DNA from 2 places in the Anoxybacillus sp. FSL W8-0104 genome. Region 2 is predicted to be linked to the other one. Evidence: a T-box and tRNA genes for the amino acid it is inferred to sense, from the RefSeq annotation. Region 2 holds a T-box; the other holds one or more tRNA genes.
What was found. A T-box is a leader RNA that pairs with one kind of tRNA and senses whether it is charged. The one in region 2 lies ahead of trpS (tryptophan--tRNA ligase), so its partner is inferred to be a tRNA-Trp.
Positions count from the first base shown of each region.

Region 1: it encodes a tRNA-Trp, which carries the amino acid that the T-box ahead of trpS (tryptophan--tRNA ligase) is inferred to sense. The anticodon was not compared.

Region 1 covers NZ_JBBOQU010000001.1:2,316,576-2,324,840, reverse strand. Annotated here, with positions in the region: rRNA gene NST18_RS12270 (23S ribosomal RNA) at 1-1,051, shown strand, start outside; rRNA gene rrf (5S ribosomal RNA) at 1,299-1,415, shown strand; tRNA gene NST18_RS12260 (tRNA-Val) at 1,426-1,501, shown strand; tRNA gene NST18_RS12255 (tRNA-Met) at 1,530-1,606, shown strand; tRNA gene NST18_RS12250 (tRNA-Asp) at 1,611-1,686, shown strand; tRNA gene NST18_RS12245 (tRNA-Phe) at 1,710-1,785, shown strand; tRNA gene NST18_RS12240 (tRNA-Thr) at 1,797-1,872, shown strand; tRNA gene NST18_RS12235 (tRNA-Tyr) at 1,878-1,962, shown strand; tRNA gene NST18_RS12230 (tRNA-Trp) at 1,973-2,046, shown strand; tRNA gene NST18_RS12225 (tRNA-His) at 2,056-2,131, shown strand; tRNA gene NST18_RS12220 (tRNA-Gln) at 2,149-2,223, shown strand; tRNA gene NST18_RS12215 (tRNA-Gly) at 2,229-2,300, shown strand; tRNA gene NST18_RS12210 (tRNA-Cys) at 2,312-2,385, shown strand; tRNA gene NST18_RS12205 (tRNA-Leu) at 2,396-2,481, shown strand; tRNA gene NST18_RS12200 (tRNA-Leu) at 2,533-2,616, shown strand; gene NST18_RS12195 (hypothetical protein) at 2,732-3,112, shown strand; partial or broken gene NST18_RS12190 (IS982 family transposase) at 3,408-4,077, shown strand; tRNA gene NST18_RS12185 (tRNA-Gly) at 4,520-4,593, shown strand; gene NST18_RS12180 (B3/B4 domain-containing protein) at 4,675-5,337, opposite strand; gene queG (tRNA epoxyqueuosine(34) reductase QueG) at 5,399-6,535, shown strand; gene NST18_RS12170 (amidase domain-containing protein) at 6,593-7,450, shown strand; gene trmL (tRNA (uridine(34)/cytosine(34)/5-carboxymethylaminomethyluridine(34)-2'-O)-methyltransferase TrmL) at 7,462-7,935, shown strand; partial or broken gene NST18_RS12160 (protein prkA) at 8,217-8,265, shown strand, end outside.
Region 2 covers NZ_JBBOQU010000001.1:599,733-621,719, forward strand. Annotated here, with positions in the region: gene NST18_RS03235 (IS110 family transposase) at 1-990, opposite strand, end outside; gene NST18_RS03240 (DUF2268 domain-containing protein) at 1,423-2,145, shown strand; gene NST18_RS03245 (hypothetical protein) at 2,200-2,406, shown strand; gene NST18_RS03250 (YjbA family protein) at 2,483-3,223, shown strand; gene trpS (tryptophan--tRNA ligase) at 3,253-4,242, opposite strand; T-box leader at 4,292-4,519, opposite strand; gene NST18_RS03260 (DUF3899 domain-containing protein) at 4,555-4,881, opposite strand; gene NST18_RS03265 (peptide ABC transporter substrate-binding protein) at 5,173-6,825, shown strand; gene opp3b (oligopeptide ABC transporter permease) at 6,929-7,858, shown strand; gene opp3C (oligopeptide ABC transporter permease) at 7,858-8,868, shown strand; gene NST18_RS03280 (ABC transporter ATP-binding protein) at 8,882-9,940, shown strand; gene NST18_RS03285 (ABC transporter ATP-binding protein) at 9,937-10,875, shown strand; gene NST18_RS03290 (hypothetical protein) at 10,979-11,170, opposite strand; gene spxA (transcriptional regulator SpxA) at 11,422-11,832, shown strand; gene cls (cardiolipin synthase) at 11,845-13,353, opposite strand; gene mecA (adaptor protein MecA) at 13,411-14,076, opposite strand; gene NST18_RS03310 (competence protein CoiA) at 14,300-15,484, shown strand; gene pepF (oligoendopeptidase F) at 15,522-17,318, shown strand; gene NST18_RS03320 (hypothetical protein) at 17,343-17,507, opposite strand; gene NST18_RS03325 (ClpXP adapter SpxH family protein) at 17,746-18,558, opposite strand; gene NST18_RS03330 (globin domain-containing protein) at 18,542-18,946, opposite strand; gene NST18_RS03335 (lytic transglycosylase domain-containing protein) at 19,003-19,611, opposite strand; gene NST18_RS03340 (CYTH domain-containing protein) at 19,608-20,198, opposite strand; gene NST18_RS03345 (UPF0738 family protein) at 20,326-20,682, shown strand; gene NST18_RS03350 (GTP pyrophosphokinase) at 20,695-21,333, shown strand; gene NST18_RS03355 (NAD kinase) at 21,340-21,987, shown strand, end outside.

The sequences.
Region 1 (8,265 bases), 1.7 Mb from region 2:
GTTAAGGGGAGCGCTTAGCGCAAGCGAAGGTGCGAACCGAAGCCCCAGTAAACGGCGGCCGTAACTATAACGGTCCTAAGGTAGCGAAATTCCTTGTCGGGTAAGTTCCGACCCGCACGAAAGGTGTAACGACTTGGGCACTGTCTCAACGAGAGACCCGGTGAAATCATAGTACCTGTGAAGATGCAGGTTACCCGCGACAGGACGGAAAGACCCCGTGGAGCTTTACTGCAGCCTGATATTGAATGTTGGTGCGACATGTACAGCATAGGTGGGAGACTGAGAAGCCTGGACGCCAGTCTAGGTGGAGTCGCCGTTGGGATACCACCCTTGTCGTACTGAGATTCTAACCCGCACCCCTGATCGGGGTGGGAGACAGTGTCAGGTGGGCAGTTTGACTGGGGCGGTCGCCTCCCAAAGCGTAACGGAGGCGCCCAAAGGTTCCCTCAGAATGGTTGGAAATCATTCGAAGAGTGTAAAGGCAGAAGGGAGCTTGACTGCGAGACCTACAAGTCGAGCAGGGACGAAAGTCGGGCTTAGTGATCCGGTGGTTCCGAATGGAAGGGCCATCGCTCAACGGATAAAAGCTACCCCGGGGATAACAGGCTTATCTCCCCCAAGAGTCCACATCGACGGGGAGGTTTGGCACCTCGATGTCGGCTCATCGCATCCTGGGGCTGTAGTCGGTCCCAAGGGTTGGGCTGTTCGCCCATTAAAGCGGTACGCGAGCTGGGTTCAGAACGTCGTGAGACAGTTCGGTCCCTATCCGTCGCGGGCGTAGGAAATTTGAGAGGAGCTGTCCTTAGTACGAGAGGACCGGGATGGACGCACCGCTGGTGTACCAGTTGTTCCGCCAGGAGCACAGCTGGGTAGCTATGTGCGGAAGGGATAAGCGCTGAAAGCATCTAAGCGTGAAGCCCCCCTCAAGATGAGATTTCCCATCGCGTCAAGCGAGTAAGATCCCTTGAAGATGACAAGGTAGATAGGTCCGAGGTGGAAGCGTGGCGACACGTGCAGCTGACGGATACTAATCGATCGAGGACTTAACTAAGCACACAAGAAAAGCGTAGAACGGTCCTTGGCGAAGCCAAGGAAACGTCCGACGGAGCCGAGAGCTTTTGACGAAGACGTGCTTGCACGTCGAACGGAAAAAGCGAAGGCGTAGGAGGATGTTAGTTCGAAGCTAGACAGTAAGAAAAGCGAAGGCGACTGTTCTGTTATCTAGTTTTGAAGGAATAAAAAAATGCTTGACAACAAAAAATATTCCGTTATAATAACATTTGTCTAAAGCATTATTGCTCGGTGACGATGGCGGAGAGGTCACACCCGTTCCCATCCCGAACACGGAAGTTAAGCTCTCCAGCGCCGATGGTAGTTGGCGGGACACCGCCTGCGAGAGTAGGACGTTGCCGGGCAAGATGCAATGGAGGATTAGCTCAGCTGGGAGAGCACTTGCCTTACAAGCAAGGGGTCGGCGGTTCGATCCCGTCATCCTCCACCATGTATGAACATTGATTTACTTTTATCATCGCGGGGTGGAGCAGCCAGGTAGCTCGTCGGGCTCATAACCCGAAGGTCGCAGGTTCAAATCCTGCCCCCGCAACCAAAATGGTCCCGTAGTGTAGTGGTTAACATGCCTGCCTGTCACGCAGGAGATCGCGGGTTCGAGTCCCGTCGGGACCGCCACTATATAAGTGAATTACTTAGACGGCTCGGTAGCTCAGTCGGTAGAGCAAAGGACTGAAAATCCTTGTGTCGGCGGTTCGATTCCGTCCCGAGCCACCATTTTAAATGATGCCGGCTTAGCTCAATTGGTAGAGCAACTGACTTGTAATCAGTAGGTTGCGGGTTCAAGTCCTGCAGCCGGCACCATCTGCGGAGGGGTAGCGAAGTGGCTAAACGCGGCGGACTGTAAATCCGCTCCCCTTGGGTTCGGCGGTTCGAATCCGTCCCCCTCCACCATTTTGACTTTAGGGGCATAGTTTAATGGTAGAACAGAGGTCTCCAAAACCTCCGGTGTGGGTTCGATTCCTACTGCCCCTGCCAAAAAACGTGGCGGCTATGGCGAAGTGGTTAACGCACCAGATTGTGGCTCTGGCATTCGTGGGTTCGATTCCCACTAGTCGCCCCATATATGCTTGAAAATTTTGGGGTATAGCCAAGCGGTAAGGCAACGGACTTTGACTCCGTGATGCGTTGGTTCGAATCCAGCTACCCCAGCCATATATGCGGAAGTAGTTCAGTGGTAGAACACCACCTTGCCAAGGTGGGGGTCGCGGGTTCGAGTCCCGTCTTCCGCTCTTCGTTTCATGGCGGCATAGCCAAGTGGTAAGGCAGAGGTCTGCAAAACCTTTACCACCGGTTCGAATCCGGTTGCCGCCTCCATTTTTTATGCGCCGGGGTGGCGGAATTGGCAGACGCACAGGACTTAAAATCCTGCGGTAGGTGACTACCGTGCCGGTTCGAGTCCGGCCCTCGGCACTGTAAAGGCTTGACAAAGCAAGTTTGTGTGATAAAATTTAATTGTTCCATGCCGATGTGGCGGAACTGGCAGACGCGCACGACTCAAAATCGTGTTCCCTTGCGGGAGTGTGGGTTCGACTCCCACCATCGGCACTGTTAAATAGGGAAAAGGTTTTAGGGACAAGGGGTTTCACAAAGGTGAAATCCCTTGTTTTTTATTTACCGAATACATTTGACGCATTTTTATTTTGGAAAGTAGGTGAATAAAATGATCATTGCGAACAACTATAAAGAAATTAAAGATCATTTTGATTTCACGGATAGTATCATAACGGATATGAAATGGAATAATCCATTAGACCTATCTATCACGATAGACTATTATTGGGATACACAGGAGAATAGGGAGGAAAATAGGACATTAGCGTTGCATTTTAAGGATTGCCTAGATGTGGAGTACAAAATAAAAAAAGAGATACTAGAAATGTCAAGGCGTGATATCCATTTTGATAGCTTGTTCACTATTATTCTCTTCGAAAATGTAGAAGCAAATTCAAGCGAATTTTACCATTTTCATATCTATACCTTTGATTATAAAGAGCCGTTGTTAAAAATTATTTGTAAGCAAGTTCAGTTGGAAGAAGTATAGCGCCACTCGTCATGGATTTTAACAAAGAGATGGGAAAGATTAACAACTAAAAGGCGGTTCGCTCCGCCTTGTTTTATTGTTGTTTTTGCGGTATTATCTCGTTAAGAAAAGCGAACGCGTCAAGTTGTTACTAACTCATATTTCGCACCTTGGTAGGGCGGAACAAAAGGATTTTTCATTCAGTTTTTTAGAAACCCGTGGTGCTATATAAAATCGAGTAAGCATAAAAATAGCCCTTGCTTGTGGATCTCCTATAGAATGGAAGTGCCAACCAACATTCGAAAGGAGAATTCCCATGCAAGAGCCCTTTCATTTTACTACAGATCAAGCAAAGATTCAAAAACAATATGCAGTCATTTTCTTTTTTGTTTCTGCCCAGCTGTCACAAATTCAATTCTATCTTCAACGTCGCAATCGTCATTTGGTGAAACAAGAAGATACGGTGATCATTGCTATTCATCTTTTAGGAAAGCTGCTTGGCTTCTCTTCCGAACGTGCATGGCATCGCTTTGTGACTGGGAACTTGTTTACAACGTTCTCGATACAATCGCCGTTGTCGAGCGCTGCGCTTTGCGATCAAATGGATCCGCCATGAGCTAGCCAAACGTGGACAACACCACGCCTATGCGGTCGTAGATAGTATACCACTCGAGTTGTGCCATGCCGCAAGAATGTACCGAGTCAAACGATTTCAAGGAATCGCGGACATCGGTCTCTGTGCATCGAAAAAGCAGTGGTACTATGGATTTAAGCTCCATCTTCAGGTGACCAACCAAGGACTGCCCATGGGATACGTGGTAACGGAGGCGTCCTGTCACGATCGAACTGCAGCTGAAACCGTCATGACCCAAATTCCTCATCCTTTTAATTTGGGTGATAAAGGATTTATCAGTAGCGAATTGCAAAAAAAGTTGTATGAAGCGTACCAAATCGCTTTTTGGACTCCATCTCGCAAAAATCATCGTTTTTGATTATATGAATTTGATTGTGTATGAAACCAAAAGGTGTTATGTCAAATCTCTTCTTCATTTGTAACCACGATGCCTATTATTGTCCAGGCATATATGCGCGCATTGATTTTATAGGGAAAAATGAGTTATAAAGAGATGAGTGATGCATTTTTGAAAAAGTTGTGAACAACGTATTGACTTGTCCGAGGGGAGTCGATATAATGTAAAACGTAATTACGAAACAGGGATTCCTGTTTTTATTTTTGCATCTGATTCGACAAATTTCTACTTTTTCTGCATGCGGGTGTAGTTTAGTGGTAAAACCTCAGCCACGAGCGACACATCGTCGAATAAGCGACGAGTTGCCTCGACGCACCGATCATCGTTGAGTAAGCGGGAAGAGGAAGAGGCATAGTTGAGCGTGCAGGGCAATTGTGGATATAGTGAATACAATGATGCGGGTGTAGTTTAGTGGTAAAACCTCAGCCTTCCAAGCTGATGTCGTGGGTTCGATTCCCATCACCCGCTCCATACATACGGGGACAACGCAGTGTTTCGTTTCGAAGATGAACGGGGCATTGCGTTTTTTTATTTCGCTTCGCCCCGTATTTGTTATATGATGAGTTGTGTATGAGCTGTACCCCCATGGATTTGAATAAACATCTCTTTCATCGCTTGCAATATTTGTTCACATTGCGTTTCTGTAAATGAGGGCAGAAAATATACGATTTGAATTGCATTTGTTGTTTGCTCTGTAACCATTGTTCGTTTCGAATCAACGATTGGACTGCCGAACGGGCCTTGAGCGTCTTTTGTGACGAGTTTTCGATCAAAATTTGTCGTCCGATCATTGATGCCGATATATTCATCTGCTTGTGTACCGATCGTGACGGCTATATCTCCTGTTAGATGATCTTGATCATAAATGCCGATCGGTAGTTTATAATATAAGGAAAAAAAGTTATTCACATCGGCCGCCGAGTGAATGGATGGAATAAAACTTTGCTTCTGTACGCGACGAAGCAAACTTTCCGATGAAGGACGATATCGGCTCGGATCTGTGCCAATTTGTTTAAATACAGACCGCCATTCTTTTACTTCTGGCCATTCAGCCAACGGAGTTTGTTCCATATCAAAATATAGCAACTCTTGAAATTGGCGAAGTTTCCCTTTCAACATGTTGGGGGACGGACCGACGACGATTTGATCGTATGTAAGGACACCGATTTTAAAATGGGATACGCGCTGTTTTATTGTGTCACAAATGGTTAACATATCGTTCACTCCTTTTTCTTTACATTGTAACATAAACAACGAAGAAAGGAGGGATTCAGGGATGGACGTTGAAGCGCTAAAAGAAGAAATCATTCAATATAGCCGAACAATCGGTATTGATAAAATTGGTTTTGCTCATGCGGATCCATTTTTTGAACTAAAAGAGCGATTGCGTCAACAACAACAACTCGGATATGAATCGGGATTTGAAGAGCCTGATATTGAAAAGCGGACAACCCCATCTTTATTGCTTCCAGAAGCACGTTCTATTATTGCAATTGCCCTCGCGTATCCGTCGAAGCTAAAAAACGCACCGCGAAGCACGAAAACAGAACGAAGAGGCATTTTTTGTCGAGCATCTTGGGGACAAGATTATCATGTTGTTTTACGCGATCGCTTACAAAAATTAGAACAATTTATTTTAGAACGTGTACCAGATGCAAAAGTAAAATCAATGGTAGATACAGGAGAATTATCGGATCGTGCAGTAGCCGAACGAGCAGGGATCGGATGGAGTGGGAAAAACTGCTCAATTATTACGCCAGAGTTTGGATCGTACGTATATTTAGGAGAAATGATTACAAATATCCCGTTTCCTCCTGATACGCCAATCGAAGACCAATGTGGGACATGCACGCGCTGCATTGATGCTTGTCCGACAGGAGCGCTTGTGCAAGGGGGACAGTTGAATGCGAAACGATGTATCGCTTTTTTAACGCAAACGAAAACGTTTATTCCTGATGAGTTTCGCGATAAAATTGGTAATCGATTGTACGGATGTGATACGTGTCAACTTGTTTGTCCGAAAAATAAAGGAAAAGACTTTCATTTCCATCCAGAGATGGAGCCGGATCCAGAAGTGGTGAAACCGCTATTAAAACCACTTCTTCATATGACGAGTCGCCAATTTAAAGAAACGTTTGGACACCTCTCTGGGGCATGGCGCGGAAAAAAACCGATTCAACGGAATGCGATCATTGCATTGGCTCATTACAAAGATGAAAGTGCCATCGACGATTTATTGATATTGCTTCAAAAAGATTCACGTCCAGTCATTCGTGGAACGGCCGCGTGGGCGCTTGGGAAAATCGGAAATCGTAAAGTTGTGCCGATGCTCCAGCAAGCAAAAGAAAAAGAACAAGATGAGGACGTTATTCGAGAAATTGATAACGCGTTAGCGATGCTTGAAAATGTGTAGTTGTTTTTCTTTCATCTCTGACATAACGTATTAAAAAACGAAAAAGTGGTGAGCGAGATGAGAAAACAGCTACACGCCCTTCTCGATCAGCGTATTCGTTCCTTTTTTGCGGCTAATGTGACGGATGAGGAAATGGAACGAAAAAAGCAACTGCTGGCGAAGCGACAGGCGAAGCTTGTGAAATGCGAAGGAAAAGGAGTCGTAATAGAAAAGAAACATATTGCCTCTCACACGTTCGTCCGCTACATCGTTCATTTCCGTTTTTTTATTTGGCAAGACGGGTGGATGTATGTTGAAGAGGAACAAGAGATGCGTGAAGCAATATTTGAACGACGTGAGCTTGTGAGTGATCGCCCGCTTTTGCCTAACATGGAGACGGAACAAGTTGAAAAAAAACAAGAACGTCATGAAGATGAACGAGTTCGTTATACGTATGATCGATTAGCCGCAGTACGATATGCTGAAGTATGGTGGAATGGTTATAACCCCGCGTTTCATCAATTCCATGTTGATTGCACAAATTTCGTTTCTCAATGTTTGCATGCGGGCGGTATTCCGATGATCGGATATCCAAATAAAACGAAAGGATGGTGGATGCGAGAAAACGATTGGAGCTATACGTGGACGGTTGCACATGCATTTCGTTGGTATTTAAGTGGAACGAAAACAGGTATTCAAGCAGTTGAAAAAAAATCGCCGGAACAGTTGTCTCTTGGTGACGTCATTTGTTATGATTTTCAAGGGGACGGACGATTCGATCACACGACGATCGTTGTCGCGAAAGATAAACAAGGGATGCCTCTCGTCAATGCCCATACGTCCAATAGTAGAATGCGTTATTGGTCATACGAGGATTCAACCGCTTATACGCCGAATATTCAATATAAGTTTTTTCATATTATTGATCGAATATAGGAGTGAAGAATGTGGCTTTACATGTCGTTTTATATCAACCAGAAATTCCAGCAAACACAGGAAATATCGCGCGTACGTGCGCGGCGACAGGAACGTCATTACATTTAATTCGACCGCTCGGATTTTCAACTGATGACAAAATGTTAAAGCGTGCCGGATTAGATTATTGGGAGTATGTTAACGTTCATTATTACGATTCATTACAAGAGCTTTTCGAAAAATATAAGGAAGGTCAATTTTTCTTTATTACGAAGTTTGGAGAAAAATATTACACCTCTTTTGACTATAGCGATCAAACGAAAGACTACTTTTTCGTTTTTGGTCGCGAAACAAGCGGATTGCCGAAAGATTTAATTGAAAATAACATGGAACGTTGTTTGCGTATTCCGATGAATGAATACGTCCGTTCGCTCAATTTATCGAACACAGCTGCTATCCTCGTGTATGAAGCGTTAAGACAACAAAACTTTCCAAACGTATTTTAAGCGACTTTCGAATGAAAGTCGCTTAATTTTTTACTTCTGGCTTATCATTATATCCTGCGGTGAAGATCGCCACCAAAAAGGCAGCGATTACGCCAAGAATGAGAAGCGTCTTCATATACAATCTCCTCCCTTGATGAAGTGACAACAAATGTCCACGTTTTCATTATAGCTTAATTGCATGTCGGGATGAAAGTCATTCTTTCACGAATGATCCCGGACATCCTTGCATACATATGGTATTAATCACAATGCTAGATCACAACGGTGGAGGAGGTCCGTGTATGGACATTTTAAAAAAAATACAAAAATATAGAGAAGAAGAACAGAAGT
Region 2 (21,987 bases):
CTCGGCTTGGAACCGACCGGACTGGTGCTTAGACCAAGTCAAACCTGCATACTTTGCTAAGGCGGCTTGGTTGTCAAAGCGCTCGATTTGTCCAATTTCGGCTAAGATGCCAGCGGCGTAGACCGGACCAATGCCGGGAATCGTTTGTAACGTATTTGGGATGCCTTCCAAATGGCGAGTAATCGCTTTATCTAGCTCTTTAATTTGCGCTTGAAGGCTACGGATGGATTGAATCGATAGCCCTAAAAGCAAGTCGATGGAATCCTCGACACATTTGGAAAGCCGATACGACGAACGAGCCGCCTTTTGAATGGACTTGGCGATGCATTCCGGATCGGCAAAGCGATTGCGTCCTTTTTGGCGCAAGAAGTCAGCGAGCTGTTGCACGTCCATCTGACTGATTTCGTCTAAGCTAAACGACTCGAGAAGAAGCTCTAAGATGGCATGTCCGAACACGGAGCTGTCCACCTCTTGGGTAAAGGAACTGCACTTGTAAAACAAGTGTTGGAGGAAGTACTGCTTTTCCCGAGTCAGCTGATGGACGAGATGATAGCGCATGCGCGTGAGCCGTTGAAGGGCGATAAACTGTTCTTGCATGACAGCTGTCACTTTCAAACGGCCAAAGCGAAGCCGATCGGCGATGATCCACGCATCGATGCCGTCCGTTTTATCCAAGTCAGTGTACGCTTCTTTAAATTTGCGAATGAGCTTTGGATTGATGGTAAACACCTTGACATTCCAAGACTTCAGCTCCTCCTGTTGGTGGAAAAACATCGCTGGATGCCAGCTGTAGACCGAAGTGGCTTCCATCCCGATGAGAATTTCGGATGGTTGGAGCTTGTTGGCCCACAGGAGGATTTGATCGCGAAGGAAGGTCGCGCCAAGGAGATGATTGTCCACCTTGAATTGGGCGCACGTGTTTCCTTCTTGATCCATGATACACGTGTATAAGTCCGTTGAGCTCACGTCAATCCCGACGTAGAGTTTCATGAGATCACCTCCAATCGTAGTAGGATCGTGGGGTTGGGACTCTTCGGGATGCCCCCGGACCGCGCCTGTTGACCAGTCACCCTCGCATATGAGAACTCACGTTGGGCCATGGGCTGCCTGGAAGCTGCTCCTTCCAGCATGGGAAACCAACGGGAACAGCCTGCGGGTTAGAAGTCCGAACAGGAGCCGGGGAGACAGACTTTCTAAGTAGTCAAAGCTACAGGAGAGAGAAGAGTGTCCCCGATGATCCTAAGACCATTATCCAAGAACATCGCGAAAAGTCCAACCCCGATGTAGTGCCATCCACGGGGGAGGGGCGCGCCCCTCCCCCGTGGGCAAATCACTTACACATATGCGATTGTCAAGGAGCATATCCAACTGGAAATTCGATTTAAAAATCTTTCTAAACATACTATACGAGGAGGGAGGATGATGGGAGTAGTAAATACGAAAGATTGGTTTGTGGATGATCGATGGCGTAAAAAAATAAACGAAGACGTACAGCGCCATTTATTCGCACATGGCATGGCACGGCGCAATCAACATGACATGATGAAACAGCTGGAACAAAAAAACGTATGGGCGTTTGTCGCCAAAAAGTTTGCGGAGCTAAAAAAAGAGTGGAATGGGCCAGATGTGCCGATTTATATTTTCCCCGCAGATGCCACAAATCGTTCACTCCAACATGAATTTGGCGGAAAGTCAGGCGTCGCTTTTTTCGATCAACTATTTTTATTTTTACTTCCTCATGTCTCGAACGAACATATTTACGCCCTCCTCATTCACGAATACAATCATGTCTGTCGTTTACATGCTGACCCGAAAGATGAACGGGACTATACGCTCCTTGATCGCATCGTCATGGAAGGATTAGCCGAACATGCGGTGAGGGAGCGGCTTGGAAGCGAATATGTCGCCAAATGGACGACATATTATACGAAAGAACAACTCGAGCAATTTACGAAAAAATGGCTCGTGCCAAACTTGTCTCTTCGTCCAGACGATGCTCGTTATCGTGCCTTGTTGTATGGTTCGATGTTGTATCCACGCATGCTTGGTTACGCGGTTGGATATGAAGTGGTGAGACGAGCGCTAGCGAAAAAGACGATGACGGAGTTACTCACTATGACATCTGAACAAATTTTTTTTATGTAACGCATCGTTATGTCGCTTGTTCATACATATAGTAGTGGACAAGGGGGCTAATGTATGCGTTTCTTTTTTTATTTGCTTGGGTTCGGGATGTCGGTGATCGGTGGGACGACGATGATTGCGTATTTAAACATTATGGCATCGCGCTCAGATTGGAAAGAATATTTGTTATTTATTAGCACAAAAGTGGAGTGTTATTTTTTACCGATTGGCTTATTCATGACGTGGCTAAGCATTTTTTTCCCATTTCGTGATGATGGTTAAATTTAGGGTGAAATGGAATAAAATGAACGACCTCTGACCATACTGTGAACAAATCGTTCGAAGTGAGGGGTTATGCATGTTGTATCTTCACGATGTTTGGGTAAATTGGTTTGAAGGAGAAGAAAACGGCTATAACGTTTGCCACTTTTATGAGTGGAGAAAAGATGATGCGATTGAACTGTTAGATCAAGTGCCAGTGTTGAAAGTGAGCGCGCCGTTGTTTCACTACTTAGAAAACAGCTTGGCCGAAATTCCGAAACCGTTGCTTGAAGACGTATATCAAAAAGCGTACGTGCGCAAAAACCACGAACGCATTCAACTTGATTATTGTTTTATCGCCACAGATGGTTACGGCATTATCGCCATTGATACGATTGGTTATCATATTCCGATTCGAAAAAGCCGCCTCATTCCACGCCAAGAACAGCTCGTGTATGAGATGATGAAAGAACAAGAAGTGCGCACATATCCATTTCAACAAAGTGAAAAAGAATATCACATTTTATCGCCTCATCCTGCGCTCATGAGCGGATTGACACGTAAAGAGCGACAATTGAAACAACTGTTATTTATGGCGCTTGATCAACTATACGGAACGAAAAATGTTGCCGAAGTGCGTTATTGGTATACGGAATGGGCGCCAGAAAAGTATGCATACATTCAACAAATGTCGTTCGAAGAAGCGTGGAACGGCTTGTACGAAGAAGCGAAACATGGATGGTCGGAGCGGCACGTTCATTTGTGCGAACGGCTTGTGAAAGGACAACCGTTTTTTGAAAAACTGTGGGAAATGGAACAAGAACCGAAAGTGAATTAAAAACTCAGCCCCACACGGAGCTGAGTTTTTTATCGTCTTTTTCTTCCTAACCCGATGGCATTTTCCATTTTCTTTAACATTTTGTTTGCGACGCGGTTTGCCTTTTCTGCCCCTTCGTCTAAAATGTCATCTAGTTTTGAGCTTTCCATAAGCTCATAATATTTTTCTTGGATTGGTGTCAATGCGTCAATGATCACTTGAGCGACGTCCGCTTTAAATTCTCCGTATCCCTTTCCTGCGTAGCGCTCTTCTAATTGCTCAATCGATTCGTTCGCCAAAATGGAGTAAATCGTCAATAGGTTTGATACGCCCGGCTTCTTTTCTTTATCGTAACGAATGGTGCCTTCGGAGTCCGTCACGGCGCTTTTTACTTTTTTCTCGATCGTTTTCGCATCGTCAAGTAGTGTAATGTACGATTTTTGGTTTGGATCGGATTTGCTCATTTTTTTCATCGGATCGGTGAGCGACATAATGCGGGCTCCGATTTTCGGAATGCGCGCCTCCGGGATCGTGAAAATGTCCCCATATCGTTTATTAAATCGCTCCGCTAAATCGCGTGTGAGCTCAATATGTTGTTTTTGGTCTTCACCGACAGGAACGATGTCTGTCGAGTAAAGTAAAATGTCGGCTGCCATAAGCGGCGGATACGTTAACAACCCAGCGCTGACCGCTTCTTTTCCTGCTGATTTATCTTTAAATTGCGTCATGCGCTCCAATTCGCCGATGTAGGCGATGCATTGTAAAATCCAACCTGCTTGTGCATGCGCAGGAACTTCTGACTGGATAAATAACGTTGATTTGTTCGGATCAATGCCAACCGCTAAATAAAAGGCCGCTAAACTGCGAATGTTTTTCCGAAGCGCGAGCCGATCTTGCGGGACGGTAATCGCATGTTGATCGACGATACAAAAGTAGCAGTTGTAGTCGTGTTGCAGTTCAACAAATTGCTTCATCGCCCCGATATAGTTGCCGAGCGTAATGACGCCGCTCGGTTGAATACCTGAAAAAATCGTCTTCATCGAATCACTCCTTTTTTTATTTTTCCAAATAAAAAAAGGCTCTATCATCTGTAGGGACGATAGAACCGTGGTGCCACCCTAGTTATTGCCGATACGACAATCACTTTGCCCATGCGCATGCATGGCACCTTTGTAACGGAAGGCAACCGTCCAAGCTTACTTTCGTTTCAGCTTGAATGCTCGAAAGCCCATTCCATATAACTAGCGGCTTGTTCGCACCATCCACAAGCTCTCTGAACGCCTCGTCATATGTACTATTCTTTGTCATCGCATCGGTTTTTTAAAACATTATATGGTGTTCGTTTTTTTATGTCAATAAACGTATGACAAAATGAGCGTCATGAACGTTACGAATAGCCCAGCGAAAAAAAAAGGAGCACCCCACTGCGTTTTTGTTTCATCATGTTCGTCTTGGGCATAATAACGCTCGACAGGTGAGCGAAACAACCGCTTAAAACTCGCGATCGTTACATCGAAAAATCCTCGTTCATAAATGAACCGTAAGCCACCGATGATGATGAGCGGTTGAGCGAGGAGAAACGAAACGTTAATAAAAGTAAGCCATCTATGTGCAGAAAAAAGTGCAACTGTTAGCGCAATAAAAAAGACGAGAACGCTTGTCACAACTAGTTTTTTCACAACTTATCCACCTTCCACGCTTAATCGCTGTGAAGTATTATACTAAAAAAAGTGTAAATTTTCTATTTACAAATGAGAATAAAACGAATAAAATAGTCCTCAAGTTGATTTTATCATATTTGTGAAAAAACCTTACATTCGTTTAAGATGTTAGAAAATTTAAAAAAAGTTTTTAAAAAATCTTTTCAAGTATACTAATTCATTATATAATATCCTTGTGTTTCAAATCTTCTGATAAATCAGAAGATGGAAATAAAATCTAAAAAAACAAAAAATAAGGGGGAAACTCGCATGAAGAAAAAGCTATCTGCCTTTTTCGCTCTTCTTCTCGTCGCTTCCATGGTACTAGCAGCATGTGGCGGCAAAAAAGAAGAAGACAAGACTGCCAATGAGGGCGAAAAGCCGGCTCAAGAAGCGCCAGCAAAAGAGCAAGTATTGAACTTGTTAGAAACTTCGGAAATTCCTTCACTAGACACTACGTTAGCGACTGATTCCGTATCATTCCGCGTCATGAACAACGTATTTGAAGGGTTATATCGTTTAGACCAAAACAACGAGCCTACACCAGGAATGGCTGAAAGCTATGAAGTAAGCGAAGATGGAAAAGTGTACACATTCAAACTTCGCGATGCGAAATGGTCAAATGGTGAGCCTGTAACGGCAAACGATTTCGTGTTTGCATGGAGAAAAGCGCTTGATCCAAATACAGGTGCTGAGTATGCATACATTATGTACGACATTAAAAACGCTGAAGAAGTAAACACAGGAAAAGTGCCTGTTGACCAATTAGGCGTAAAAGCAATTGACGAAAAAACGTTACAAGTTGAATTGAAAAACCCAATTCCATACTTCTTAAGCTTATTAACATTCCCGACGTTCTATCCACAAAACGAGAAATTCGTTAAGGAACAAGGGGACAAGTACGGTCTTGAAGCAAACACAACAATTTACAACGGTCCGTTCGTATTAAGCGAGTGGAAACATGAGCAAAGCTTCCAATTAAAGAAAAACGAGCAATATTGGGATGCACAAACAGTTAAACTTGAAACAATTAACTTCAACATCGTTAAAGATGTAGCGACAGGTGTAAACTTGTATGAAACAAACAAAGCAGACCGCGTCGGTTTAAGTGCAGAGTTTGTTGACAAATATAAAAGCGACAAAAACTTTAAAACAAAATCTGAACCAGTATTATTCTTCATTCGTATGAACCAAAAGAATGAAGTGTTGAAAAACGTAAATGCTCGCAAAGCGATTGCGATGGGCTTCGATAAAGAAGCGATGGTTGCGACGATTTTAAATAACGGTTCTAAAGCAGCGAACTACCTCGTTCCAGAAGGATTCGTTAAAGGTCCGAACGGAAAAGACTTCCGTGAAGAAAATGGCGATTTATTGAAGTTTAACGCAGAAGAAGCGAAAAAATATTGGGAACAAGCGAAAAAAGAGCTTGGCAAAGACAAAATTACGCTTGAATTGTTAAACTACGACAATGATAGCGCGAAGAAAATCGGTGAATTTTTTAAAGAGCAACTTGAAACAAACTTACCAGGTTTAACAATTAACATTAAACAACAACCATTTAAACAAAAACTTGATCTTGAAAACAAAATGCAATATGAGCTTTCATTTGCTGGTTGGGATCCAGACTACCAAGACCCAATGACATTCATCGATATGTTTGTCACAAACGGTGCTCATAACCAAACAGGTTGGTCAAATGCGGAGTACGACAAACTTGTAAAAGATGCGAAAACAACGCTTCTTTCTGACTTGCAAGCTCGTTGGGATGCGATGGTAAAAGCTGAGAAAATCTTGTTAGACGAGGCAGTTATCGCACCAGTGTACCAACGTGGTTCAGCGTACTTAGAGCGTGAATACGTGAAAGGTATCGTTGATCATCCATTCGGTCCAGACAATAGCTATAAGTGGGCTTATATCGAGTAATCGAAAAAGAAAGGAGAGTATATGTGCGAAAGCATATACTCTCCTTTTGCCTGCTAATCAGTAAAATTTCAAAAAGTTTTTAATTTTTAAGGAGGTGTGCGATATGGCACGATATACGTTGCAACGTCTTATTTATATGATTATTACGCTATTTATTATTGCAACGGCCACGTTCTTTTTAATGAAACTTCTCCCAGGTTCTCCTCTCCAAAATCAAGAGAAGTTATCACCAGAACAACAAAAAATCGTTTTAGAAAAGTATGGATTAAATGATCCAGTTCCTGTGCAATACGTTCGTTATTTAGGCAATTTAGTAAAAGGTGATTTAGGAATTTCCTTCCAATATGATAACCGTCCAGTCACACAGCTTATTGGTGATCGCATTGGGCCATCGGCACAACTCGGTTTTCAAGCGCTCGTATTCGGGACAATTGTTGGTATTTTACTCGGTGTCATTGCTGCTGTTCGCCATAATACACCAATCGACTATGGTGCGACAGTACTAGCTGTTCTAGGTATTTCTATCCCATCGTTTGTATTCGGTGGCTTGTTACAATACTACATTGGTGTTAAATTAAAACTACTTCCTGTTGCGTTTTGGGAAGGATTTGAATACACAATTATGCCAACGCTAGCATTATCCGTATCCGTTATCGCGAGCATCGCTCGTTTTATGCGTACAGAAATGTTAGAAGTGCTCGGTTCCGACTATATTTTAACAGCGCGCGCGAAAGGAATTAGCGGCTTTGGCGTCATTTTTAAACACGGATTGCGAAATGCAATGATTCCGATTATTACAATTCTTGGTCCGATGGCTGTTAACTTAATGACAGGAACACTTGTCATTGAGCAAATTTTTGCTGTCCCTGGTTTAGGGGAACAGTTCGTTCGTTCCATTAACTTAAATGACTATCCGGTCATTATGGGAACGACTATTTTCTATAGTGCGTTATTTATTTTTGTTATTTTTATTGTGGACGTGCTTTACGGCTTAATTGATCCGCGAATTCGTTTGGCGGGAGGGAAAAAATAATGACAGAAAAGCAACTATCTCCTGAGTTGTTTGAGTTAGCGACAGAACGTCAAGGTGATATGGAAAAAATTAATCGTCCAAGCTTAACGTTTTTACAAGACGCTTGGCTTCGATTAAGAAAAAATAAAGGTGCTGTTTTCGGACTAATCATGATTATTGCCATTACGTTGATGGCTATTTTTGCACCGATCATGAGCGATCGTACGTACAAACAACAAAATTTAAGTCATGCGAAATTACCACCGCGCATTCCGGTGTTAGAACATATTGATTGGCTTCCATTTAACGGAAAAGATATGAACGGCATTGATGTGTACGAGAAACGTGGCGTAAAAGAGTACTATTGGTTTGGAACCGATGACCTCGGTCGCGATTTATGGACACGTACGTGGTATGGTGCCCGTATTTCGTTATATATCGGGGTGTTAGCTGCAGCCATTGACTTGTTAATTGGAATTATTTACGGTGGTGTGTCCGGTTTTTACGGTGGGCGCGTCGACAATGTGATGCAGCGCATTATTGAAGTATTAGTCGGTATCCCGAACTTAATTGTCGTTATTTTATTTATTCTCGTATTTGAGCCGGGAATTATTTCAATAACGATGGCGATGGTTATTACAGGTTGGGTGACGATGGCGCGTATTGTGCGCGGACAAATTTTAAAGTTAAAAAATATGGAATACGTATTAGCGGCACGTACGCTCGGAGCGTCAGATGCACGCATTATCGGCAAACATTTGCTTCCGAACGTCGTTGGTCCAATTATTATTACGACGATGTTTACGGTTCCAAGCGCCATTTTCACAGAAGCGTTTTTAAGCTTTATTGGACTTGGTATTCGTCCACCAGAAGCATCGCTCGGTTCACTTGTAAATGACGGTTATAAGTCGATCCAAACGTTCCCGCATTTAATGATGATTCCAGCGTTTGTTATTAGCTTGCTCATTTTAAGCTTTAACTTATTAGCAGACGGATTGCGCGATGCGCTTGATCCAAAAATGCGTAAATAGAGGAGGTGGAACAATGGAAAAAGTGCTCGAAGTAAAAGATTTGCACATTTCGTTTGATGTGTACGGTGGAGAAGTACAAGCTGTACGAGGTGTATCGTTTGATTTGTACAAAGGAGAGACGTTGGCGATTGTTGGGGAGTCCGGATCAGGAAAATCGGTGACATCAAAAGCGCTTATGCGTTTACTACCGGTTCCTCCTGCGCGAATTAAACAAGGACAAATTTTGTTAGAAGGTCGCGATTTGACGAAACTATCGGAAAAAGAAATGCAACGTGTGCGCGGTGCGGAAATCTCGATGATTTTCCAAGATCCGATGACCGCGTTAAACCCGACGATGACGATCGGAAAACAAATTACAGAAGTATTGTTAAAACATCAACAAATGGCAAAAGCGGAGGCGAAAGCGCGTGCCATTGAATTGCTTGATCTTGTCGGCATTAAAGAGCCAGCGCTTCGCTTTAAACAATATCCGCATCAATTATCAGGTGGTATGCGCCAACGTGTCGTTATTGCAATTGCGCTTGCATGCAATCCGAAAGTGCTCATTGCCGATGAGCCAACGACAGCGCTGGACGTGACGATTCAAGCGCAAATTTTGGAACTCATTAAAGACATTCAAAAAAAGACAGGCACATCGATTATATTCATTACACATGATTTAGGTGTTGTGGCAAACGTAGCTGATCGTGTGGCGGTCATGTATGCAGGAAAAATTGTTGAAAAAGGAACGGTCGATGAAATTTTCTACAATCCGAAACATCCGTATACGTGGGGGCTGCTTGCGTCGATGCCAAGCCTAGAGCACGGAGACGAAGAATTGTACTCCATTCCAGGAACGCCACCAGACTTATTAAATCCGCCAAAAGGCGATGCGTTCGCGCCTCGTAATGCGTACGCGTTAAAAATTGACTATGAAATGGAGCCGCCAATGTTCCAAGTATCAGACACGCACTATGCAGCGACGTGGTTGCTTCACCCGAACGCACCGAAAGTTGAACCTCCGAAAGTCGTTCGTGAACGGATGAAAAAATTCGTTACACTAACGAACAACAAAGGAGGGAATAAGCAATGAGCGAAAAACAAAAACTCGTTGAAGTGAAAAACTTAAAACAATATTTTAAAGTCGGGAAGGGTCAAGTCGTTAAGGCGGTTGACGATGTGACGTTCGATATTTATAAAGGTGAAACGCTCGGTCTTGTTGGGGAGTCAGGATGTGGAAAGTCAACGACAGGCCGTACAATTATCGGGCTATATGAAGCAACAGGCGGCGAAGTGTTGTTTAACGGGAAAAGTGTGCATCGGAAAAAGTCAGCGAAAGAAGCGAAAGAGTTAAAGCGAAAAATGCAAATGATTTTCCAAGACCCGTATGCGTCATTAAATCCACGTATGACGGTTGCGGATATTATTGCGGAAGGCATCGATATTCACGGCTTAGCGTCGTCGCGAGAAGAGCGCATGAATCGCGTATATGAGCTTCTTGAAACAGTCGGATTAAATCGTGAACATGCGAATCGCTATCCGCATGAGTTTTCGGGTGGTCAGCGTCAACGAATCGGCATTGCGCGCGCATTGGCGGTTGAGCCGGAGTTTATTATTGCGGACGAGCCAATCTCGGCGTTAGACGTATCGATTCAAGCGCAAGTCGTCAACTTAATGAAAAAGTTGCAGCGTGAAAAAGGGTTAACGTATTTATTTATCGCGCACGACTTGTCGATGGTGAAATACATTAGCGATCGCATCGGTGTTATGTATTTCGGAAAAATGGTTGAGCTTGCTGATGCAGAAGAACTGTATCGCAACCCAATTCATCCATACACGAAATCGCTTCTTTCTGCGATTCCACATCCAGATCCAGAAACAGAGCGGACGCGTAAGCGCATCATTTACGATCCGTCACAACATAACTATAAAGAAGGCGAAGATGTGCGCATGCGCGAAATTACGCCAGGTCATTTCGTTTACTGCTCTGAAGCAGAGTACGAAACATATAAAGCGATGTACAGCTAATCTCTCGGCTTTCGAGAGATTAGCTTTTTTCGTTTGATGCACTAAAGTATTATACAATATTTCGATTTATTCGACTATTTCATTTTTAAAAAAAGCTCCGAGATTATCTCGAAGCTCTTTTGCCGCCGACCGTTTTCCAACCGATTTGGATATGTTCACTCATCGCTGTATGTAGCCGCTTTTTTCGTCCGCCAAATACGTTTTCACCAATGCCGTTTAAAATGACGCCCATGAGCGCAGTTATTCCAATCACTAAAATAGCGACGATCGTAAAGTCAATAAAAAATTGCGCCATTGTCACTTCCCCCTTTGTTTGCCATCTGTACTTTTATTGTAGAGAAAATTGCAAATGAACGCAACGAAAAATGAAACCATTTTTATCGGACAACCGTATAATATGTTGGGTAAATTGAAAAAAGGTGTATCTTTCTAAACTTTTTTGTTATATAATGTACATTGTAGAGTTTTTTAAATTTATTTTAAAATAAGATGTGTTTTAATACAGAAGCTAGTAAAACAACCCATGTTTAAGGGAGTGATTGATATATGGTGATCGTATATTCATCGCCGAGTTGTACGTCTTGCCGAAAAGCAAAAGCGTGGTTAGAAGAGCATCACATTCCGTATAAAGAGCGCAATATTTTCGCTGAACCGTTAACGATTGAAGAAATTAAAGGCATTTTGCGCATGACTGAAAACGGGACAGACGAAATTATTTCGACGAGATCAAAAATTTTTCAAAAGCTAAATATTCAAGTCGATTCATTGCCGCTGCAAGATTTATATGAAATTATTCGCCAACATCCAGGCTTGTTGCGCCGTCCGATCATTATGGACGAGAAGCGCCTACAAGTTGGCTACAATGAAGACGAAATTCGTCGCTTTTTACCGAGAAAAGTGCGTACGTATCAATTGCGTCAAGCACAGCAACTCGTCAACAACAAAGGCTTAGCATAAACGCTAAGCCTTTTATAGTAACGGCGAAAGGAGGCGAGCAGTCGACTCGGCGAGCCGCATCCAAAGCGGTCGGCGTTTGAATTGATTGATATCAATTTTTGATGAATGCTCGAAGTCGTTTAAAAAGTCATCGACTAACGTTTGCACGCTTGGTGTTTGATATAAAAACGCATTCACTTCAAAGTTCAAATGGAAGCTGCGCATATCCATATTCGCTGTGCCGATGGAAGCGAGTTCTCCATCTACAACGATAATTTTGCTGTGCATAAATCCTTTTTCGTACTCGTAAATTGTCGCTCCTGCTTCGAGTAGTTCGGGAAAATAAGAGCGTGACGCATAAAATACAATTTTCTTATCCGGTCGCTTCGGAACAAGAAGCCGCACGTCAATTCCGCTTAATGCCGCCACTTTTAATGCCGTTAAAATGTCCTCATCTGGAATAAAATACGGCGAGGCGATCCAGATCGAGCGCTGTGCCGATGTAATCATCGCAAAAAATAAATGTTTCAGCACTTCCCATTTCGTATCCGGTCCGCCGGCGACAAGCTGAACGCCTCCAAGTGCTTCATCCTCAACTGTCGGTGCACTTAAGTAGTTCAGCGTTAATAGCTGTTGACCGGTCATGTAATACCAATCTTGTAAAAAAATAAGTTGTAGCGTACGTACTGCTTCGCCGTACACGAATAAATGCGTATCGCGCCAAAAGCCGAAATATTCGTTTTTCCCTAAATATTCGTCTCCAATATTTAACCCGCCAACAAAACCGACTTTTCCATCAACGACGATAATTTTACGATGGTTGCGGAAGTTAATTTTATTGTTTAAAAACGGCAAGCGCACAGGGGAGAAAGGGATGATATCAACGCCAGCTTCACGCATCTCCTGTATGTACGTTTTCGATAGCTGCCAACTGCCGACCGCATCGTATAAAAAGCGGACGTGCACCCCTTTTTTTGCTTTGCCCATTAATATTTGCTTCAGCCGTTGGCCGATGTCGTCGTCACGTACGATATAATATTCAAGATGAATGTGATGCTCGGCTTTTTCCAATTCGGCAAAAATAGCGGCAAACGTTTCTTCTCCGTTCGTTAAGACGCGCGTTTGCGTAGCGGTTGAAATCGATTCTTTCGTCATGCGTCTCGCTAGTTGTAGCAACGGCTGTTGATGCGGTTTCATATATAATGTTTGCGCGTCATGCGCCTCGTTGCGCTCTAGTTTGCGAAACGTTTGTTCATCAAGCAACGCCTTTTTTCGAAATAGTCGTTTTTTGCGATAGTTTTGGCCGAGTAAAAAATAAAGAATAAAACCAACGAGCGGAAAGCTGCTGAATAAAACGAGCCATGTGAGCGTTTTCGTTGGATGGCGATTTTCTAAAAAGATGACAAACGAAATAAAAATTACTGACAAGGTGACAAATAAGCTGAACGTTCCGAGTAGCCAGCCTTCCCAATAATCTTTTGTCACTACTAAAAAGCCGACGAAAGCAAGTATAAATAGCACAACTTTTAAAGCGTTTCTCATTTGTTGTTCACCTGACCTCGCGAGAAAAAAGCCGATTTCAATCAATTGAAATCGGCGTTATGAGTTTGGAAAGTGTTTGGCGATCATTGTTAATGCTTGTTCTGCGATGACGATTTTTCCGTATTCTTCGAGACGATGAATCGTCATTTGCGAATCTTGCCCGTATTCAAGCAATATGCTTAACATATTGTCAATGTCGCGATCGGTATCTTCTTCTGTAAATTCGACGTACAAGTAGTAGTGATTTTCAAATGCGAATAGTTTGTTGTGCAATGTTGAAAAATCGCGACGGTGCGCAAGAGCAATGACGTCTTCAATCGTTTTGAAACGGATGACGAACTGGAGCGGATTATCAGGTTCTGATGACGATGCTTTTATAATGTTAAAATGCTGGTCTAATATATGTTCAATTTTTTCATCAACCGGTAAGTCTCTGAAGCGTTCATCGACAATTGGCAATTCGAGTTTGCTGCCGTCTTTTGAAATTTGCGCTTTTGTGACGAATACTTCTAACCCTTTTTCAAGAGCATGCACTTGAATCCAAAGCGGTCCTTCTAAATAAATTTCTGCTTCTTGATGGATTTCATCCATCATTTCCCAAAATAATTCTTCACTCCGTTCGCGATTGTACCAAATTTCTTCACGATCGAAGCCGCGTTCTTCAATATCTCCGTAAGATATATATAGTTTCAACGTATATTCATTGATGCGTTCGATTTCCATGTTCCTCAGCTCCCTTCTACGATTATCCAGTCAGGAAGGGAATGTATCCCCGAGCGTTCGCCCATCCTCCTACATCTTGTACTTCTATTGTATGACAAAATGTGAAAGAAGGGAAATAAAAAACGCCTAATTCAATAAATTTAGTTGTTCCCCTATTTTTTGTATTTGTTGCAGGAAAAAAGACGATGATGGTGAAAAAATGTGTGGAGAAAGGAGAGGTTATATGTTTGTCGCATTATTGAAAAATGGAGAAACATGTTCGTTGTTAGACGATTGGACGATCGAGCAGCTATATGTATTGCGAGCGACGCAGGCGTTTTTTTGTCCTGTTTGTTTAAAACGAGTTCAGTTGAAAATAGGGACAAAACGTATGCCGCATTTTGCGCACGAAACGAAATGTACGATTGAAACAGAGCGGGAGACATTTGCTCATTTACAAGGAAAACAACAATTGTATGAATGGTTGACAAATGAAAAAATCGAAGTAGAAATCGAGAAGTATTTGCGGCACATTCAGCAACGTCCAGATGTATTTGTTCGACATATGCAACACATGTACGCGATCGAATATCAATGTTCCGTCATTCCATTCTCTTTATTCGCGAAACGAACGAATGCATACAAGAACGCACATATTGTCCCGATTTGGTTACTTCATACATCTCATGTCAAACGCCGCAGTTTGTTTTTTCAACTTTCCTCATTTTCATGGCTATTTTTCAATGATCAAGAAGTCATCCCGTTTTATTGTGCTGAACGCCGAGAAGTATCGTTTCTTCATCATCTTATTCCGCTCTCTTCTACGCTCGCATACGGAGAATGGGCGACGTTTCCACTTCATGCGATATCGTTTTCTTCTTTTTTTCAGACGCCACAACGACAACATGATGTTTTGTTTCATGCATGGCAAATGAAAAAGAAGCAATGGCGGCTATCTCCCTTATACTATCGCACAAATCGAACGTTTTGCCGCATCGTATATCATGCGCATATGACCCCATCATTATTTCCGCATGAAGCTGGCATTCCACTTCGCCATTCGTATTGGTTTGAGACACCTCCGTTTATTTGGCAAACGTATATGTTAGTTGAGATGATGAACGTTCCGCTTCATGTGACGTTTTCGTTTCATCAATTATATGAGCGAATGCGATATTTCATTCGTCAAAATCTTATTCATATTCGCCGCTTGCCGCTTGTGACAAAAAGTCATTACTCATATGCCCTTATGGATTATTTACATGCGCTCGTTTCGCTTCGTTTTTTAAAAAAAGTCGGAAAAAGTTCGTTTCAGCGCATTCGGTCATGGTCGCTTCCGCGCAACGCTGAAGAAGCGATTCGTGGAGATGAGCAACTATTGCGACGAATTGTAAGCAAAAAAGAGGATTTTTTCACAAAACGAGAATAATATATAAGTAAACATTTTGATGTAAGAGGTGATTGATATGGCAAAAACGTTGCCGACACGTAAAGACGTTCCGGTAGAGTACACATGGCGTCTCGAAGATATTTTCGCGACGGATGAACAATGGGAACAAGAATTTCAACAAATTCAAGCACTGCTTCCGAAATTTTCGGAGTATAAAGGCAGATTAGGGGAAAGCGCACAGATGTTATACGAAGCGTTACAATATCGCGACCATGTGTTCATGCGACTAGGAAAATTATATGCGTACGCACATATGCGCCATGACGAAGATACGGCTAATTCGCTTTATCAAGGATTGGAAACGAGAGCGGAAGGGTTGTATGCGGAAGCAGGTCAAGCGACGGCGTTTATCGTGCCAGAAATTTTAGCGATGGATGAAGATGTGTTGCGCACGTTTTTACAACAATACGAGCCGCTTCGTTTGTATGCGCATGAATTAGATGAAATGAACCGCCAACGTCCGCACGTGTTATCGGAAAAAGAAGAAGCGTTGCTTGCACAGGCGGCGGAAGTGATGAACGCATCAAGCAATACGTTCGGGGCGTTAAATAATGCTGATTTGCGTTTTCCGACGATTACAGATGAAAACGGCGAAGAAGTGGAAGTGACGCACGGCCGTTACATTCGTTTCCTTGAAAGCGAAGATCGCCGCGTCCGCCGCGATGCATTTAAAGCGGTATACGATACATATCGCAAATATGAAAATACGTTTGCGAGCACGTTAAGCGGAGCGGTGAAGCGCAATAACTTTTTTGCGCGCGTTCGCAACTATCGCTCAGCGCGCGAGGCGGCATTAAGTAAAAACCAAATTCCTGAAACGGTGTACGATAACTTAATTGAAACGATTCATCGCTATTTGCCACTTTTGCATCGTTACGTTCAATTGCGCAAGCGCGTGCTCGGATTAGATGAATTGCATATGTACGATTTATATACGCCGCTTGTCAAACAAGTCGATATGAAAGTGACGTATGAAGAAGCAAAAGACATATTGTTAAAAGGATTGACGCCACTAGGTGACGAATATATTTCGATCGTGAAAGAAGGGTTTGATAACCGTTGGGTTGACGTGCAAGAAACGCGCGGCAAACGAAGTGGAGCGTACTCGTCTGGTTCATATGGAACGAATCCGTACATTTTAATGAACTGGCAAGATAATGTGAACAACTTATTTACGCTTGCCCATGAGTTTGGCCATTCGGTGCATAGTTACTATACGCGCAAATATCAGCCGTATCCGTACGGAAACTATTCGATTTTCGTTGCGGAAGTCGCATCGACGTGCAACGAAGCGTTGTTGAACGATTATTTATTAAAAACGATCGATGACGAGAAGAAAAAGTTATATTTATTAAACCATTATTTAGAAACGTTCCGAGGGACGGTGTTCCGTCAAACGATGTTTGCGGAGTTTGAACATATGATTCATCAAATGGCACAAAACGGGGAAGCGCTGACCGCCAAAGTATTGACGGAAAAATATTATGAGCTAAACAAAACGTATTTCGGGGATGGCGTCGTCATCGATGAAGAAATCGGTTTAGAATGGGCGCGCATTCCGCATTTTTACTACAACTATTATGTGTATCAATATGCGACAGGCTTTAGCGCTGCGACCGCATTAAGCAAACAAATTTTAGAAGAGGGTACACCTGCGGTTGAACGTTACATTGGATTTTTAAAAGCAGGAAGCTCCGATTATCCGATTGAAGTGTTGAAAAAAGCAGGTGTCGATATGACAGCGCCTGAGCCGATTGAACAAGCGTGTCAAGTGTTCGAACAAAAATTACAACAGCTTGAGCAACTATTGTAAAAGGCGACTGCGTGTCGCCTTTTCTTAATGAAATCCGCGAAAACGGTGGCGGTTGTTGAGGTAAGTAAAAAACGAGAAAAAAGAAAGAAATAAAAACGGAGTTGAGATGAGCAGCGGAAATAAGCGCATTAATGCAAAAAAATGAATGATCCATGCGACGATGATCCAGACGATATGCAACGCGAACATGCTGATCCCCCCTTACTTATTCATAATAAGCAAAAACGAAAATAATTATGACAAATGTGTGAACAAGTAAGCAAAGCACTTGTCAAGGCATAAAGGAGTCTGTTAATATATAAACGTGAAGTGAATCACAATCAAACAAACTTATACCCCTTTGTTTGACCGTGAAAAATTTCTCCCATCCCCTTTGTTGTCTTTGTGACAAAGAAAAAGGACTCGGCATCCCCCGAGTCCTTTTTCTTTATCCGATCCAGCGCCAAAATGAGCCGATTTTCTCCACTTTTTGCTTTAAACGCAACTTTTTTAATTCGCATTCCGCTTTGCTGTGCGGGATGTTGTATACCATGGCAATATCATCGGTCGTAACGAATAGCGCATGATGTAAAAACTGTTCAATTGGTGGAAGTGAAGATGGTTGAGGATGAAATCCGAGCATTTCATGGATTAAATCGACATATACGTCGTACGGATAACAGCCTGAAATTTTAATGCCTTCCTCTTCAATGTTTTCGTTAAAAAAGACGAGCGTTGGAACTTCGCGAACGTCCATTTCTGCACTAATTTTTAAATCGCATTGTAGCGCTTTAACGGCACTTGGAGAAGATAAATCGTTTATAAACTCTTGCACATCTAAACCAGCATCGATGGCGCATTGAATGAGTGTGTTTGTTTCTGTAATCGTTTTGCCTTGAATAAATACAATTTCTTGTAGTTGACGCAAAAAGCGAATGCTCGCTTGACGCCCTTGCAATTCGGCCGCTTTCACAGCGAGCGAAGCAATGTATGGGATCGGCAACGGCGTTTGAAGAAGCACGCGGTCTTCACAGGCGATGCCGACGCGCGACGCATGCCGATCGATTCGTTTATAACTGACGCCATTCAGCCGATCGAGTTGACCGGTTAAGACGTGACGCAAAGCAAAATATTGTCCGTATTCGATCCATAATTTTTTTAAAACAGGTTCAAGCGCCCAACAGTCTGGGCAAAGAGGATCGACAAATAAGTAAATCTCTAATTGCTTTGCCGTTCCTTCTTGCTTACCATTCACCTTCATGCTCCTTTCGCTCGTCATCTGGTGTATTAATCATATGTTGGGCAGTCAACATGAGCCGTTGATACAATTCGTCTCGAACAGGTCCTTTTAGTCCGATCGCATCCATCGCTTCATGCATACACGCAAGCCATGCTTTTGCGCGCGTTGGTGTAATTGGAAACGGCAAGTGGCGAGCGCGCAACATCGGGTGTCCGTGTTCGGCTGTATAAAGCGGTGGGCCGCCTAAATATTGCGTTAAAAATTGTTTTTGTTTTCGCGCGGTTTCTGTTAAGTCTTTTGGAAAAATCGGCGCTAAATCAGGATGTTTCGCCACCCGTTCATAAAAAGCATCAACGAGTTTTGAGACAACTTGTTCGCCTCCAATCGCTTCATAAGGGGATTGAAACATATGAAAAACTCCTTTGCCGAGATATATACATATTGTAACAACGACTTTGTTTCATCTCAAACGATGTGACTTGCGGCATAGTACGTTTGCATGACTTTTTTCACGTAGTTTATCGTTTCGCGAAACGGTGGAATGCCTCCATGTTTATCGACATTTCCCGGCCCGGCGTTATAAGCCGCAAGCGCAAGTGCCATGTTGCCGTCGTACCGATCGAGAAGCTGGCGTAAATATTTTGTCCCGCCTTCAATGTTTTGTTGTGGATCGAAGGCGTCTTGTACCCCTAACATGCGCGCCGTGCTCGGCATTAACTGCATCAGTCCCATCGCGCCGACGCGGCTTTTTGCTTGCGGATTGAAATTCGATTCATGGCGAATGACCGCATAAATGAGTTTCGGATCGACATCGTATTTCGCTGCAGCTTCGTCAATCCATTGATGTATCGTATCTTTATGAAGCGGTGTGCTCACTTTATATGTCGGCGCTTTCGTTTCTCCGCTTGTCATAAGCGGAAGCGATAGGCGCATTGCTTCCGTTTTTTCGTTCGTCTCTGGCGTTAACAGCTCGCGAAATAGGTCGTGAAACGATGTTGTTGGCGCTTCTTTTTTTCCTTGTAAATGTTGCAACGCTTGCAGTTCAAGAAGCAATTTCAATTGTTGCACGTTCATGACGATCGCTCCGTTTCGTATTTAGCTTCGTAAAATCGTTCAATTTTATTTTTCGTTTTTCGTTTTGGAATATGAAACGATTCGAGCAGTTGCGTAAACGTTTTTTCCCCTTCTGCTCGTTCGTTCGCTTCGTATTCGACTTCATAGTCAGCTACGTTCATATATTCGTTATAATCGAAAACGAGCGTGCCATTTTTATACGGGCGTTCCGCGCGCCGAGTTGTGAGCGATCCGAAACAAACGATCGCTGTTGGATCGATATGAAGCGCCTGCAATATGTTGGCGATGTCGCCTTGAAGTGATGTCGCACCCGAAATAAGTGCTGTCGCGGTTTCAGACGTTAGCGGCTCATGCGTTTCTAACAGCCCGTCTTCGTATGGTTGTTTTAATGTTAATGTATATGAGCCGTTTTTGAAACGAATGCGTAATGCGCTTTTTTGTTGTTTCAGTTGAAAGTCTGGCGTGTCAAAATAATAATTTTGTTGCACGTCCCATTCCTCATCGCGCACGCAAAATGCGTTCGTTAAGCGGGAAAATTCTTCAGCCGTTAACACGTTTTTAAATTCAATTTCTAATTCATGCTTCATCGTTTTTTCTCCTTACGTCATTCTACTTTTATTATCAACATGTACGCGAAAAAGTGCAACTAGTGAACATCGCTAGGTGAAATGTGGTAAAATAAAGGCGGACATCATGGATGACGGAGGAACAAACATGAAAATATATGTACATACAGCAGAAAAAAAAGAAAACGGATGGTACTTTTTATGTGAGGCGTCGCTTCAAGGGTTACAAGCGAAACGCCATATGCTTGTTGATTCGGATGCATGTGCGTTCGCATACATATTAGAAGCGGCGGATGCGTTCGTTTATGTCATTATGCCAAAGGAAGTATGGGGGGCGATTAAAGAAGCGCTTCGTACAAGCGAGCCGGTGTTTCTTGTCGGAAACGATGCAACAATCGAGTTAGAAGGCATTCATGAAGAAGTGGCATACTTAATCGAAAATATTGCAGGAAATGCAAACTACGGTGAAGAAATGGAACAGGCGGTAACGGCATTTTTCGCATAAGTAGGTGGTTGAATGGAAAGACATTGGGAGTTTTTTTTAGCGCCGTATAAACAGGCGGTGGAAGAGCTGAAAGTAAAGTTAAAAGGGATGCGCGCCCAATTTGAAATGCAAGGGGTGCATTCTCCAATTGAATTTGTGACAGGAAGAGTGAAGCCGATTGCGAGCATTTTAGATAAAGCGCAAAAGAAAAATATTCCGCTCGATCAACTTGAACAACAAATGCAAGATATTGCTGGTTTGCGTATGATGTGTCAATTTGTCGATGACATTCAGACGGTCGTTGAACTGTTGCGCAAGCGAAACGATTTTACGATCGTTGAAGAGCGCGATTACATTACGCAAAAAAAAGAGAGCGGGTATCGTTCGTACCATGTCGTTATTCGTTATCCGGTGCAAATGATTTACGGTGAAAAAAACATTTTAGTGGAAATTCAAATTCGAACGCTTGCGATGAATTTTTGGGCGACGATTGAACATTCGTTAAACTACAAATATAGCGGCAAGTTTCCAGAAGATATTCGCCAACGATTGCAGCGCGCCGCAGAAGCCGCATATTTGTTAGACGAGGAAATGTCGAAAATTCGTTTTGAAATTCAAGAGGCGCAAGCGGCGTTTTCGCGTAAGCAAGACTTAAAAGAGAGCGAGGAGTGAAGGCGCGTGAAATTTGCGGTCATATCAAAAGGGGATGCGATATCAAACGAATGTATGTATAAAATTCGTACATATTTAACCGATTTTCGTTTAACGTATGATGAAGATGAGCCGGATATTGTCATCTCAGTCGGCGGGGATGGGACGTTGTTGTATGCGTTTCATCGTTATCGGAGCCGGCTCGAACAGACGGCGTTTGTCGGGGTACATACGGGTCATTTAGGCTTTTATGCCGATTGGGTGCCAGATGAAATTGAAAAGCTCGTCATTGCGATTGCGAAAACGCCATATCAAATCGTGGAATACCCGCTTTTAGAAGTGACGATTCGATATGTGCGCGGCGGACGCGAAGCAAAATATTTAGCGCTCAATGAATGTACGGTGAAAAGCGTTGGAGGGACGCTTGTGATGGACGTTGAAATTCGCGGCGATTTGTTTGAAACGTTTCGCGGGGATGGGTTATGCATTTCGACGCCATCGGGAAGTACGGCATACAATAAAGCGCTTGGCGGGGCGATTTTACATCCATCGTTAGAGGCCATTCAAGTCGCGGAAATGGCGTCGATTAACAATCGCGTCTTCCGCACGATCGGCTCGCCGCTCGTTTTGCCGAAGCATCATACGTGCATGTTAAAGCCGGTCAATGACGTCGAT